One region of the Streptomyces sp. NBC_01716 genome, then DNA from elsewhere that is predicted to be linked to it. Evidence: riboswitches for the same ligand, from Rfam matches in the RefSeq annotation. Region 1 holds a riboswitch; each other region holds the start of a gene.
The links. Region 1 has a riboswitch for cyclic di-AMP ahead of OIE74_RS20465 (M23 family metallopeptidase). Riboswitches for the same ligand answer to the same signal wherever they lie in the genome.
Positions count from the first base shown of each region.

Region 2: it holds a riboswitch for cyclic di-AMP, as region 1 does, so the genes downstream of both, OIE74_RS08555 (LysM peptidoglycan-binding domain-containing protein) here and OIE74_RS20465 (M23 family metallopeptidase) in region 1, are expected to answer to the same signal.
Region 3: it holds a riboswitch for cyclic di-AMP, as region 1 does, so the genes downstream of both, OIE74_RS09075 (M23 family metallopeptidase) here and OIE74_RS20465 (M23 family metallopeptidase) in region 1, are expected to answer to the same signal.
Region 4: it holds a riboswitch for cyclic di-AMP, as region 1 does, so the genes downstream of both, OIE74_RS23710 (transglycosylase family protein) here and OIE74_RS20465 (M23 family metallopeptidase) in region 1, are expected to answer to the same signal.

Region 1 covers NZ_CP109181.1:4,671,015-4,674,214, reverse strand. Annotated here, with positions in the region: gene OIE74_RS20470 (PrsW family intramembrane metalloprotease) at 1-425, shown strand, start outside; gene OIE74_RS20465 (M23 family metallopeptidase) at 451-1,515, opposite strand; cyclic di-AMP (ydaO/yuaA leader) riboswitch at 1,527-1,681, opposite strand; gene OIE74_RS20460 (PP2C family protein-serine/threonine phosphatase) at 1,934-3,022, opposite strand.
Region 2 covers NZ_CP109181.1:1,992,924-1,996,123, forward strand. Annotated here, with positions in the region: gene secD (protein translocase subunit SecD) at 1-684, shown strand, start outside; gene OIE74_RS08555 (LysM peptidoglycan-binding domain-containing protein) at 936-1,679, opposite strand; cyclic di-AMP (ydaO/yuaA leader) riboswitch at 1,684-1,849, opposite strand; gene OIE74_RS08560 (ScbR family autoregulator-binding transcription factor) at 2,678-3,200, shown strand, end outside.
Region 3 covers NZ_CP109181.1:2,118,534-2,121,733, reverse strand. Annotated here, with positions in the region: gene OIE74_RS09080 (M16 family metallopeptidase) at 1-1,326, shown strand, start outside; cyclic di-AMP (ydaO/yuaA leader) riboswitch at 1,534-1,701, shown strand; gene OIE74_RS09075 (M23 family metallopeptidase) at 1,715-2,518, shown strand; gene OIE74_RS09070 (HPr family phosphocarrier protein) at 2,774-3,055, opposite strand; gene OIE74_RS09065 (bifunctional acetate--CoA ligase family protein/GNAT family N-acetyltransferase) at 3,189-3,200, shown strand, end outside.
Region 4 covers NZ_CP109181.1:5,364,220-5,367,419, forward strand. Annotated here, with positions in the region: gene OIE74_RS23700 (cytochrome P450 family protein) at 1-533, shown strand, start outside; gene OIE74_RS23705 (transglycosylase family protein) at 674-1,606, shown strand; cyclic di-AMP (ydaO/yuaA leader) riboswitch at 1,865-2,039, shown strand; gene OIE74_RS23710 (transglycosylase family protein) at 2,043-2,753, shown strand; gene eno (phosphopyruvate hydratase) at 3,036-3,200, shown strand, end outside.

The sequences.
Region 1 (3,200 bases):
CCTTCGCCCTGCTCACCTGGCTGGCGATCTGGACGCGGCAGCGCGAACTGCGCATGGTTTCGGCCGAGTTGCCCGCCTACGCGGCGGCGGGCTGGCTCGCCGAGACCGAGCCGCTCGCCCTGTCCTCGATGCGGGCGCGCTCGATGGCGCGCGATGTGGCGGGGCGCGCGTACGGGCCGAAGGCGGCCCGTACGGTCGGCGAGTACCAGGCGTTCGCGACCGCTCTGGCGTTCCTGCGCCACCGGGCCGGGCGCGGCACGGCTGGGCCCGACTTCGTCGAGCGCGAGCAGGAGTTGCTGCACCACATGTGGCAGCGCCGGGAAACGGCGTCGCCCGCGCTGACGTACGCGGCGCGGGCGACGGGGCGGGTGTGGTCTCCGCCGCCGTACATCGACTACGGCGGCTACAACCCGTACAGGAACTAGGGTCTGTCGTTTGGATCAGGCCGGATCAGGGCGTGAGTCCCTTGCCGCGCAGCCAGCTCATCGGGTCGATGCCGCTGCCGCCCGGGGTGTGCACCTCCAGGTGCAGGTGGGGGCCGGTGACGTTGCCGGTGGCTCCCACGCGTCCGATGGTCTCGCCGGTGGTGACCTTCTGGCCCGCGCCGACGGTCATCGAGGACAGGTGGGCGTACCAGATCTCCGTACCGTCTTCGAGCTCCAGCACCACGCGGTAGCCGTACGAGCCGGACCAGCCGGCCGACTTGACGGTCCCGCCGTGGACGGCCTTGGTGGGCGTGCCCGTGGGGGCTGCGAAGTCCAGGCCGGTGTGCTGGCCGGAGGACCACATGGAGCCGGCCTGGCCGAAGGTGGAGGTGAGCGTGTAGGAGGAGGTGGGGAGCGAGAAGCTGGCGGCCAGCTTCTCCAGGCGCTCCTGCTCGGCCTTGCGTTCGGCCTCTTCCTTCGCCTTGCGCTTCGCCTCGGCGGCCTTCTTCTCCGCGTCGGTCTGCTGCTTCTCGGCCTCTGCCGCCGCCTTCTCCGCGGCGGCCTTCTCGGCGCTCGCCTTCTGGGCGGCGTCGGCCTCGGCCTGCTGCTGCTCCGCCTGCTGGAGGATGCGGGCGCGCAGTGCCTCGCCGGAGTCGGTGGTGCCCTGCTGGGCGTCCGCGACGGTGAGGCCCGCCGTGGTCAGCGGGGAGGGCGTCTCGTCGGTCTTCTTGTCGCCGTCGGACATGAAAGACCCGACACCGGGAAGGGACTTGGCGTCGGGGAGATTGTCCGAGAGCGCGTCGGGAAGTGATATCGAAACCGGCGGCTTGTCCTGCGCGGAGGCGATGCCTCCGGCGCCGACAGCGGCGATGACACCCACTCCGAGGACCGTGGAGCTGCGGGCCAGCGCGTTGCGCTGCTTGGCGACACGGTGCTTGCCGCGTACGGGACGGACGGACTCCGCGGTGGGATTCCATTCCTCCCAGTCCCTGTTGGCCTCGCCGTCGGCGAGATCGGTGCCGGCGAGCCGGCTCCCGGGGCCGAAATGGGCCGGGACGGAGGCTTCGGGAGCAGGCCTGTTGGACGCCACTGGGGCGCTCTCCTTTCCTTCCTTCTCGCCTACCGGGTTAGCTGACGGGTTCGGAGCAGGAAGGTCTCCTACGAGCGTTTCTCGCCGCACGAGGCAGCAAGAGGCGCCCGATTCACCCCAATTGGTGGTTCCCCGGTTTCCTTGCGGAATTCGGCGCGTGCGCACGGTGCCGTCTCTTTCGACGGCTGGGACAACCGCGCTGCGTTATCGAACGTTAATAGACGACGGGGGCTTATTCCAAGCTGTTCCCGGTGATCGTTAGCGAGCACGGCGGGGATCAACCGGGACACAAGCAGGCGCAATCGGGCGAGTTGATCGGCATTCGGACCGTGTGCGATCACACACTCGAACTGACGGTGCGTCAAATGTTATGCGGAGTGGTGTGTCTCAACTACGCAGCGTGGCGGGGGAGATGACATCACGGCACGACCGGCATCGTCCGGCGCCGCTCCGGCTGCCGCGGGGTGGGCCGGCTGATGGCCAGCAGCGCCATGTCGTCCGTACTGCCGCCGCCGGTGTGCAGCCATACGTCCCCGACGATCGCCTCCAGCAGATCGTCGGGACCGGGAAAGATCCGCCCCGCGAGCTGTCCGCCCGGGTCGTAGAAGACGCCCTCAGCGTTGCGCGCCTCGGAGAGCCCGTCCGTGTAGAGGAGCAGCGTCGCCCCTGGCCGGTACGGGACCTCCTCCGCGCGGTCCGGCCACGTCCCCAGCTCGCCCATCCCGAGCGGCAGCGCCGGATCGGTGGGGGCCAGCACGGTCAGCGCGCCGTCGGGGCCGAGCAGCAGCGGCTCAGGGTGCCCGCGGTTCAGTACGCGCACTATGCCCTCGGAATGCGGGACCTCCGCCAGTACGGCGGTGGTGAAGCCCTCGAACAGATCGATCCCGCTGCGCCGCGTGCCTTCGCGCGCCAGCGCACGCTCCAGCCGCCGCGCGACCCCTTCGAGCGTCGTCTCCTGCTCGGCGGCCTCCCGGAAGGCGCCGATGATGACGGCCACGGTCTCGACCGCGCCCATGCCCTTGCCGCGTACGTCGCCGACCACCACCCGTACCCCGTACTCCGTGTCCTGGACGGCGAACAGGTCGCCGCCGATGTACGCGCCCTCCTCGGCGGCCTCGTAGCGCGCGGCGACGTGCAGCCCGCCGATCCGGGCCTCGGGTGTCGGCAGGACGGCGCGCTGGGCGGCCTCGGCGATCACCCGCGCCGAGGCCAGGCGTTCACCGCTGCGGCGTACGACACCGTTGATGGCCAGCGCGAGGACGGAGACGGTGAAGACGGTCAGCGATTCGGTGATCGTGTCGGCCCCGCTTGAGGAGCTGCCGAAGTAACGCAGTCCGACGACGGCGCCGACGGACAGAAGGCCGATCAAGAGAGTGCGCATGAACGAGAAGAAGGGGGCGGCGACCAACGGCGCCGCCGAGAAGAACGGAGAGGCGGTGAAGGCGGTCGGGGTCGCCTGGTCCAGGATGATCCCCGCCACGATGATCAGACCGGGCAGCAACTCCAGGACCGGATGCGCCGGCCGGGAGGCGAGCCGGCCGCGTCCGCGCTTTGGCGGCCGGGGGTCTTCGGGGCCGAAACCGGGCGGGTGCTTCTCGACGGGGTGCGAGCGGCGCCAGGTGGGGTCGTCCGGGTCGGCGTCCGCCAGCCGGAAGCCTTCGTCGGCGCGGCGGAAACCGCGTTGG
Region 2 (3,200 bases), 2.7 Mb from region 1:
GAGCGGGCCGAGGCGGCGATCCGCAGCGCCCTGAGCGAGGAGGGCGGACCGACGACGAAGGTACGGGACGACCTGATCGGCCCCAGCCTCGGTGATGAGCTGAGGCGCCACGCGCTGATCGCGCTGGGGATCGCCGTCGGGGTCCAACTCCTGTATCTGGCCGTGCGGTTCAGATGGTCCTTCGCGGTGGCGTCGGTAGCCGCGCTGGTGCACGACGTGGTGATCCTGATCGGGGTCTTCGCGTGGCTGGGCCGTCCCGTCGACGGGATCTTCCTCGCCGCGCTGCTCACCGTCATCGGTTACTCGGTGAACGACTCCGTGGTGGTCTTCGACCGGGTCCGTGAGCTGTGGGCGAGGGCACCCCGCGCTTCCCTGGTGCCGACCGCGCGAACAGCCGTACTGCAGACGGTGCCCAGAACCGTGAACACCGGCATGGGCGCGCTGTTCATCCTCACGGCGCTGGCGGTGCTCGGCGGGGACTCGCTCAGAGACTTCGCGCTGGCCCTGCTCATCGGTATCTGTGTGGGCACGTACTCGTCCGTGTTCACTGCCGTGCCGGTCGCGCTGGCGATGGAGGCGTCCCGCGAGGGGGGTCCGGGGGCGGCGCGGGGGCGGCGTGGCACGGGCCGTTCGCGACCGCTGCCGCGTCGCGGGCGCCCGGCGGACAACGGGGCGCGGGTGTGAGCGTGTGAAGGCCGCCGGCCGGGCCGCGTGTGCGGTCCGGCCGGCGGTCGGTGAGGTGACGGACGCCGCAGGGTCTAGGGCGTGTTTTAGAAGTAGCGTCGTCCGCCCATCGGGCGGGGCCCACGGCGTCTGGTGCGTGCGATCGCAAGGCGGAGGATCATCCTCGTACTGGACGTACTTGGATGACTCCGACAACGCGGCGAGCGTGCGTGCCAGGCGTCGTGGGCCAGACGGGACTTCTCAAACACGCCCTAGTACGGACCGTTGACGTTGTCGATGGAGCCGTAGCGGTCGGCCGCGTAGTTGCACGCCGCGGTGATGTTGGCGACCGGGTCGTAGCTGTCGGTCGACGTGCCGGGCACGTGGTACGCCTCGAACGTCGGGGCGATGACCTGGAGCAGGCCCTTCGACGGGGTGCCGGCCGCGGCGTTGGAGTCCCAGTTGTTGATGGCGCGGGGGTTACCACCGGACTCGCGCATGATGTTGCGGTGGATGCCGTCGTACGAGCCGGGTATGCCGTTCTGCGCCATGACGTCCAGCGCCTCCCGGATCCAGCCGTCGAGGTCGTTGGTGTAGGTCCTGGCGGCGGTCTCGACAGCCTCGGTGGCCTTGCTCTCCGACGCGGTCCCGGTCGACGCGGTCCCCTCGGTCTTGGCCTTCCCGGCGAGCTTCAGCTTCAGGCCGGGGTGGATGAGCGAGGGGTTCTCGCCGACAGCGGCGCGGTTGGTCTTGTAGAGCGCCTGCCAGCCACCGCTCACGGAGCGGGCCTTGGCGATCTTGGCCAGCGACTCGCCCTTGACGACGGTGTGGGTCACCTTCTGGACGGCGGTCGAGGCGGCCGGGGCCGTCTTGACGTGCTGCGGGGCGGGGGCCGCGCCCGCCGTGGTGGCGGTCACCAGGGGAAGGGCGAGTGCTGCGCCGCCCGTGCCGACCGCGATGAGGCGGCGGGCGAGCGGGCTGGTGCGGGTACGGCGGTGCTTACCCTCTGCGGGCATGACGAAATCCTCTCCGTCGCCTGCGAGGTGAGCTGTCGGGTTCGAGCGGGAGATGCCCGGCCGCGATAGTGCGCGACTTCACCCCAAGCCGGTCCGATGTAACGGATCGGCGACTTACCTGGGTCCCCCGCTCCTGCCGTCCATGAGTTGTTGGGTGCGGTTTCCGGACAGCGGCAGGATTCGGCGTTCCGCCCGGAATGACGAGAACGTAAGCGAGAAGGTCCGGGCGAAACAAGTCCTGAATTCACAGCGCCATGCCATTAACGGATCCGGCGCCGGTCAATTCGAATTCGGGCGAGGCGATTCAGGCCTCAACTTTCTTTTGCGGCAGGGGAGGTGGGGCGGGGCGGCGAGAAGCGCGGTCCTTCAAAGCTGTGACACACATCACGGGCTCTCGATGCAACCACTGAAACCCAACACCACCCAGAAAGGGACAAGTTAGGCTCGAAATACCCATAACGACCGCACCACAAAATGGACAAATGAGCTTTTTCCAATAGGGCGGGGCGGGGTGGTTTCCCGGCCCCGCGCCGGCCTGGTCATCCGGCCGGTCTGGGGGGAGCAGCCTGCTCGGCAGACGGCGTGCCCCCCGAGTCACGGCCGAATTGCTCGGGCAGCAGAGCCCTGAGCGCGGAATGTGCGGAACATTCGGAACGTACCGAACAAGCGTCCCCACCCTGGGAGTTGCTTTCAAGAGGCCCCGCGTCAGGGAATGGTCAGGTCCCGTCAGAATTCGGATTCCACCGCAACGGAGAACGCCGTCCTGGGTCCCGGCGACCCGGACGCCGACCGTCGCGAGACTCCGCGTGGGCCAGCATCATGGTTGCCTGCCGCGTGGTCTCGGACTGCTTCGGTGCTGGTCAACTGTGCCCAGTCGTCCGGCAAAGGTGTAGGTGGAGCCGTCCAGCTCCGTTATAAGATACGTACGAAGCGGTTTGTTTTTCAATACCTGTCGTCACAGCCCGACTACAAATCCATGCAAGGCAGGAGGGAGCCCGATGGCGCAGCAAGACCGTGCAATCCGGACCCGCCGGTCGATCCTCGAAGCGGCGGCGGCCGTCTTCGACGAGCGCGGCTACAACTCGGCCACCGTCGGCGAGATCCTCACGCGGGCGGGGGTGACCAAGGGCGCCCTGTACTTCCACTTCACCTCGAAGGAAGACCTCGCGCTCGGGGTCCTCGACGCCCAACTGGCGATCGGACCGTTCCCCGAGCAGAGCAGCAAACTACAGCTGCTCGTGGACCAGGGCATGGTCCTCGCACACCGGCTGCGCCACGACCCGCTGGTCAGAGCCAGTACGGGCCTGGCGCTCGACCAGGGCGCACTCGGCATCAACCGCGGCACACCGTTCGAGTCGTGGGTGGCGCAGAACGAGGACATGCTGCGCCAGGCGAAGGAGCAGGGCGAACTCCTGCCCCATGTGAACCTCAGGGAGACCGCCGAGCTGTTCACCGGCGCCTTCGCCGGCGTGCAGACGATGTCCCATGTCCTGTGCGACCGCGCGGATCTCGACCACCGGA
Region 3 (3,200 bases), 2.6 Mb from region 1:
TGGGCGTTCCCCGCCCCCGAGCGGGGTGCGCTGCCCAACGGCCTGACGGTGCTGCGCTGTCACCGCCCCGGCCAGCAGGTCGTGGCCGTCGAGATCTCCCTCGCCGCCCCGCTGGAGGCCGAGCCCGACGGCCTGGACGGCGTGGCCACGATCATGGCCCGCGCCCTGTCCGAGGGCACCGACAAGCACACCGCCGAGGAGTTCGCCGCCGAGCTGGAGCGCTGCGGCGCCACGCTCGACGCGCACGCCGACCACCCCGGTGTACGGGTCTCCCTGGAGGTCCCGGTCTCCCGGCTGCCCAAGGCGCTCGGCCTGCTCGCCGACGCCCTGCGCGCGCCGCTGTTCTCGGAGAGCGAGGTCGGCCGGCTCGTCACGAACAGGCTGGACGAGATCCCGCACGAGCAGGCCAACCCGGCCCGCCGCGCGGCGAAGCAGCTCTCCAGAGAGCTGTTCCCGGAGACCTCGCGCATGTCCCGCCCCCGCCAGGGCACCGAGGAGACCGTCGGACGCATCGACGCCAAGGGCGTCCGGGCCTTCTACGAGGCGCATGTCCGCCCCGCCACCGCCACCGCGGTGATCGTCGGCGACCTCACCGGTGTCGACCTCGACGCCCTGCTCGCCGAGACCCTCGGCGACTGGACGGGCGACACCACCGAGCCGCGCCCCGTGCCGCCGGTGACGGCCGACGACACCGGCCGTGTCGTGATCGTGGACCGGCCCGGAGCCGTACAGACCCAGCTCCTGATCGGCCGCGTCGGCCCCGACCGGCACGACCGCGTCTGGCCGGCCCAGGTGCTCGGCACGTACTGCCTGGGCGGCACGCTCACCTCCCGGCTCGACCGGGTGCTGCGCGAGGAGAAGGGCTACACGTACGGCGTGCGGGCCTTCGCGCAGGTGCTGCGCTCCGACCCGGAGGGCACGGGCGTCTCCATGCTCGCCATCAGCGGCTCCGTGGACACCGAGTCGACCGGGCCCGCGCTGGACGACCTGTGGAAGGTCCTGCGTACCCTCGCGGCCGAAGGCCTGACGGACGCCGAGCGTGAGACGGCCGTACAGAATCTGGTCGGGGTCGCGCCGCTGAAGTACGAGACGGCCGCGTCCGTCGCGGACACGCTCGCCGACCAGGTCGAACAGCACCTGCCGGACGACTTCCAGGCACGGCTGTACGCGCGCCTGGCCGAGACCGGCACGGTCGAGGCGACGGCCGCCGTCGTCAGCGCCTTCCCGGGCGACCGGCTGGTCACGGTGCTCGTCGGGGACGCCTCGGTCATCCGGGAGCCGGTCGAGGCGCTGGACATCGGCGAGGTGAAGGTCGTCACCGGCTGACGGCACGATCCCGTACGGGAATCAGGACAAAGGGAACCCCGGTGACGAACCTGTCGCCGGGGTTCCCTCTTATGTCCGCATTCATGGGTGGGTTGCCCGAATGCCCTGTGGCGTGCGCTACAAAATGGGCTGTCCGTTTGGTGATTGAAAGATGAACGCCTAGCGTCGGTCCGGCTGTTCGTCAGAGCCCGCCGCGTCCGCGGCACCGGACAGCCATCGCCGAGTCCCCGTCAGGCGCGAGCCTGGGGAGCCGGGGACCCAATCGATGTCCCTGGGGTGAATCGGGATCCTTCGCACCAACCGCGGAGGACCCCGTAGGAGACCTTCCTGCTCCGAACCCGTCAGCTAACCCGGTAGGCGAGAAGGAAGGAAAGGACCAGCCACCTCAATGGCGTTCACCCGTGCCACCGGGAAGCACCGTGCCCGGAACCGAATGACGCGCCGAAGCGCGAACTTCGCCGGCGTCGCTTCCCTCACCGCGGCCGGTGTCATCGGCACCCTCGCGTCCCCGGCGCTCGCCGCCGACGCGGAGGCGACCCTCGCCCAGGAGGCCGTCCCCGAGGCCCCGCCCCGTGCCATCGTCATCGACGACTCGCTCGCCGCGAAGATCGACGCCCAGGCCGACGCGCAGCGGGCGGCAGCCGAGGAGGCCGCGGAAGCGAAGGCGGAGGCCCAGGCCGCCGCGCGCGCCAAGGCCGAGGCGAAGCGCAAGGCGGAGGCCCGCGCCAAGGAACTCCGCGCCGCCAAGGAGCGCGCGGCACGGGCCGCCGAGCGCAAGCGCCTCAACTCCTACCGGCTCCCGGTCGCGGGCTCCTCGCTCACCACCGGCTACAGGACCGGCGGCGCGCTCTGGTCCTCCGGCAGCCACTCCGGCGTCGACTTCCGCGCCGCGTCCGGTACTTCGGTCGTGGCCGTCGGCGCGGGCACCGTCGTCGAGGCCGGCTGGGGCGGCGCGTACGGGAACAACATCGTCATCCGTATGAACGACGGCACGTACACCCAGTACGGACACCTCTCGTCCATCGGCGTCTCCATCGGCCAGAGCGTCGCCCCGGGGCAGCAGATCGCCCTCTCCGGCTCGACCGGCAACTCCACCGGCCCGCACCTGCACTTCGAGGCGCGGACGACCGCGGAGTACGGCTCCGACATCGACCCGGTCGCGTATCTGCGGTCCCACGGCGTGAACGTCTAGGGCGTGTTTGAGAAGTCCCGTCTGGCCCACGACGCCTGGCACGCGCGCTCGCCGCGTTGTCGGAGTCATCCAAGTACGTCCGGTCCATCTACGGGGCTGATCCTCCGCCTTGCGATCGCACGCACCAGACGCCGTGGGCCCCGCCCAGTGGGCGGACGACGCTACTTCTAAAACACGCCCTAGCCACCACGCGACGAAGGCCCCGGCAGGACGCCGGGGCCTTCGCCATACGTGTCAGGCACGTGCGCTCGCGCTTCAGACGGTCTCGGGCAGCTCGTCCAGACCCTCGGCGACCAGCTTCGCCAGCCGGTCCAGCGCGATCTCCGCGCCGTCCGCGTCGGAGAACAGGACGATCTCGTCGCCGCCCTGCGCGCCCAGCCCCAGCACGGCGAGCATCGACGCCGCGTTGACCGGGCTGCCGTCGGACTTGGCGATGGTCAGCGGAACGCCGGAAGCCGTGGCGGCCCGGACGAAGATGGAGGCGGGACGGGCGTGCAGGCCCTCGGCCCAGCCGACATTGACGCGGCGCTCAGCCATGGTGTTGCCCTTCAAGTCACAGTTGTTGTCTAGACCAGTGTCTCATGTGCCCCGGAACGGCCCGGTGCGGCACCCCCAGCCTGCCCCGGCCGGGTAACCGCCGCTACCCATGTGCGCGCCGTAGGCTCGTGTCATGACGCCGCCG
Region 4 (3,200 bases), 690 kb from region 1:
TCCTTCTCTTCGCCGGGTTCGAGACAACCGTGAACCTGGTCGGAAATGGCCTGTACGCGTTGCTTCGCAACCCCGATCAGCGCGAGCGCCTTCAACGCTCCCTCCACGCAGGCGAGAAGGAACTCCTCGCGACCGGCGTCGAGGAACTGCTCCGCTACGACGGACCGGTGGAGCTCGCCACCTGGCGCTACGCCACCGAGCCCGTCGAACTCGGCGGGCAGCGCGTCGCGGTGGGCGACCCTGTCCTCGTCGTACTCGCCGCCGCCGACCGGGACCCTGCGCGGTTCGCCGACCCGGACCGGCTCGATCTGGCGCGGAGTGACAACAAACACCTCGGATACGGCCACGGCATCCACTACTGCCTCGGCGCGCCCCTCGCCCGGCTTGAGGGACAGACCGCGCTCGCCACCCTTCTGACCCGCCTGCCCGACTTGCGGCTAGCGGTCGAACCGTCCGATTTGAGGTGGCGTGGGGGGCTCATCATGCGTGGACTGCGTACGCTCCCGGTGCAGTTCACAGCGGTGGGTGACTGACGGATCGTCAACACTGTGACTTTCACGTGATCTACGCTGCATCGACTTGTGACAGACGTTCGAGTACGGCTACGTTCACGATCGTCCCGGCAGTCACATGCCGGGGTTCACGTCCCAGCAGTCTCACGGAAGGCAACCGCATGCGCTCCGGGAACGGCCGGCACCGTCGGCCCCGTCAGGCCCCCGCCCTTGTCGTCGCGGCAGGGGTGACAGGCTCGGCGATCGCCATCCCGCTGCTCGGCGCGACCGGCGCCAGTGCGGCGGACGCCTCGACCTGGGACCGCGTCGCCGAGTGCGAGAGCGGCGGCATGTGGAGCGCCGACCTCGGCAACGGCTACTACGGCGGCCTCCAGATCTCCCAGGAGACCTGGGCCGACTTCGGCGGTACGGCGTACGCCCCCACCGCCGACCAGGCCAGCCGCACCCAGCAGATAGCCGTCGCCGAGAAGATCCTCGAAGCGCAGGGGCCGAGCGCGTGGCCGACCTGCGCGCTGGTCACCGGGCTCACGGCGGAGCCGGGTACGGACGCGGGCGCCGACGGTGAAGCGGACAAGGCTCAGGGCAACGGGTCCTCCGGAGAGTCCACCCAGCAGCAGGAGACCTCCCCGGAGCCCGAGCCGAGCGAGACGGCCGAGCTGCCTCCCGCTCCCGAGTCGACCCCGTCGTCCGGGCAGTTCGGCCGCGACTCCGCGTCCGAGGCCGAGGAGCAGGGTGCCGAGCCGAGTTCGGAGCCCAGCACCGCCGACGCGGGGAAGGGCAAGCACCGCGGCGAGGCGGCCCCCGAGGCGGGCAAGCCTGCCGGGGAAGCCGAAGCCGGCGAGGAAGGCAAGACGGACGAAGAGCGCGAAAGTGGCCGTCATGCCTCACGGGGTGACAGTTCGACACGCGCCGACGACGTCGCGGACGGCTCGTACACCGTCCGCGCGGGCGACAATCTGTGGGCCATCGCCGACGAGGCGAAGGTGGAGGGCGGCTGGGCCGCGCTCTACCAGGCGAACCGCGAGGTCGTGGGCTCCGACGCGGACCTCATCCTGCCGGGCCAGAAGCTCGATCTGACCGCGAATCAGGGGTAGTTAAGCGGGCTATGTCCGCATCTGAGCAAGTGAGACAAGCGTCTCTTCGCCCCAACTGATGCGGTCTGCCCGGCAACTCGCCCCCTTTCCGTTCCGACCTGCGTAAACAGAGGTTTCCTCGGGGCGGGATGGGCGAATCATCCCGGATGTTCCTTCTTTGAACATCCGGGATGTCTGTGTTTACGGTCTGAACCGCTCGCACCGCGGGCACCGTCGACCGTCACGCCGAGTCCTGCCGTCGGTCGGGGGGAGTACTCGTCGCTTCACGCGCCGAAGGCAGGAGCGGGGGACCCAGGTAAGTGCCGGCCAGTACGGCCGGCTCGGGGTGCAGCCGTGTGCGAGGGGACGTGCAGACGTTCCCGGGTCGCACGGCCGGGCAACTCACTTGGCCCGAACCCGACAGCTCACCTCGCAGGCGTCGGTGAGGAGATCTCGCATGCTGTTTTCCAGCGCGTCCGGCAAGGGCAAGCACCGTCGTCCCTCCAGGACCGTTCGTTACGCCACGCTCGCCGGCATCACCGGTGCCGCCGTCGCGGTCCCGCTGATCGGCGCCACCGCCGCCTCCGCGGCCACCACCTCCGAGTGGGACGCCGTCGCCCAGTGCGAGTCCGGCGGCAACTGGTCGATCAACACCGGCAACGGCTACTTCGGCGGGCTCCAGTTCTCCGCCTCCACCTGGGCCGCGTACGGCGGCACCGCGTTCGCGTCCAGCGCCGACCAGGCCTCGAAGTCCCAGCAGATACAGATCGCCGAGAAGGTCCTGGCGGGCCAGGGCAAGGGTGCCTGGCCGAGCTGTGGCGTGGGCCTGTCCAACGCGTCGAACGACGCGGGCTCGGCCGGCTCCGGCTCCGGCGACTCCGGCCAGCAGCAGGCCGCCCCCGAGCAGACCGAGCAGCCCCCCCAGGCCGCCCCGAAGAAGCAGTCCGCCCCGCGCGCGACACAGGAGCAGCCCGCCTCGCGCACCGAGACGCGCGGCCCGGTCAAGAAGGGCGACGGCGAGTACAAGGTCAAGCCCGGCGACTCGCTCTCCAAGATCGCCGAGACCAAGAAGGTCGAAGGCGGCTGGAAGAAGCTCTTCAAGCTCAACAAGGACATCGTCGAGGACGCCGACGTGATCTTCCCGGGTCAGCAGCTCCACCTGAGCTGACCCTTTCCCCCCTGAACCCCGGCCCGGCGCGCCTCACTCCCCCCGGACGCGCCGGGCCGGGGGCTTCGGACGGTCTCCGGCCCGGGGCTTCGGAAGGGCTCGGCCCAACCTCTGGACATTCGTGCCTGAACGGGCATCGCGGACTCTTTTCGTCCCAGCGGGCGGGCATCTGCCGACCGCCGACCGGGAGCCGGTTAGGCTCATGCCGCAAGGCCAACGCAAGGCCGACGAGGCCCGGCACCCATGAGGCCCTGCACTCCACGCGTCACATCCCAGAAGGAGATGCTCGTGCCGTCCATCGACGTCGTCGTAGCCCGGGAAATCCTTGACTCCCGAGGCAACCCAACGGTCGAGGTCGAGGTCGGCCTCGACGACGGCAGCACCGGCCGTGCTGCTGTCCCCTCCGGTGCGTCCACCGGTGCGTTCGAGGCCCTTGAGCTCCGCGAC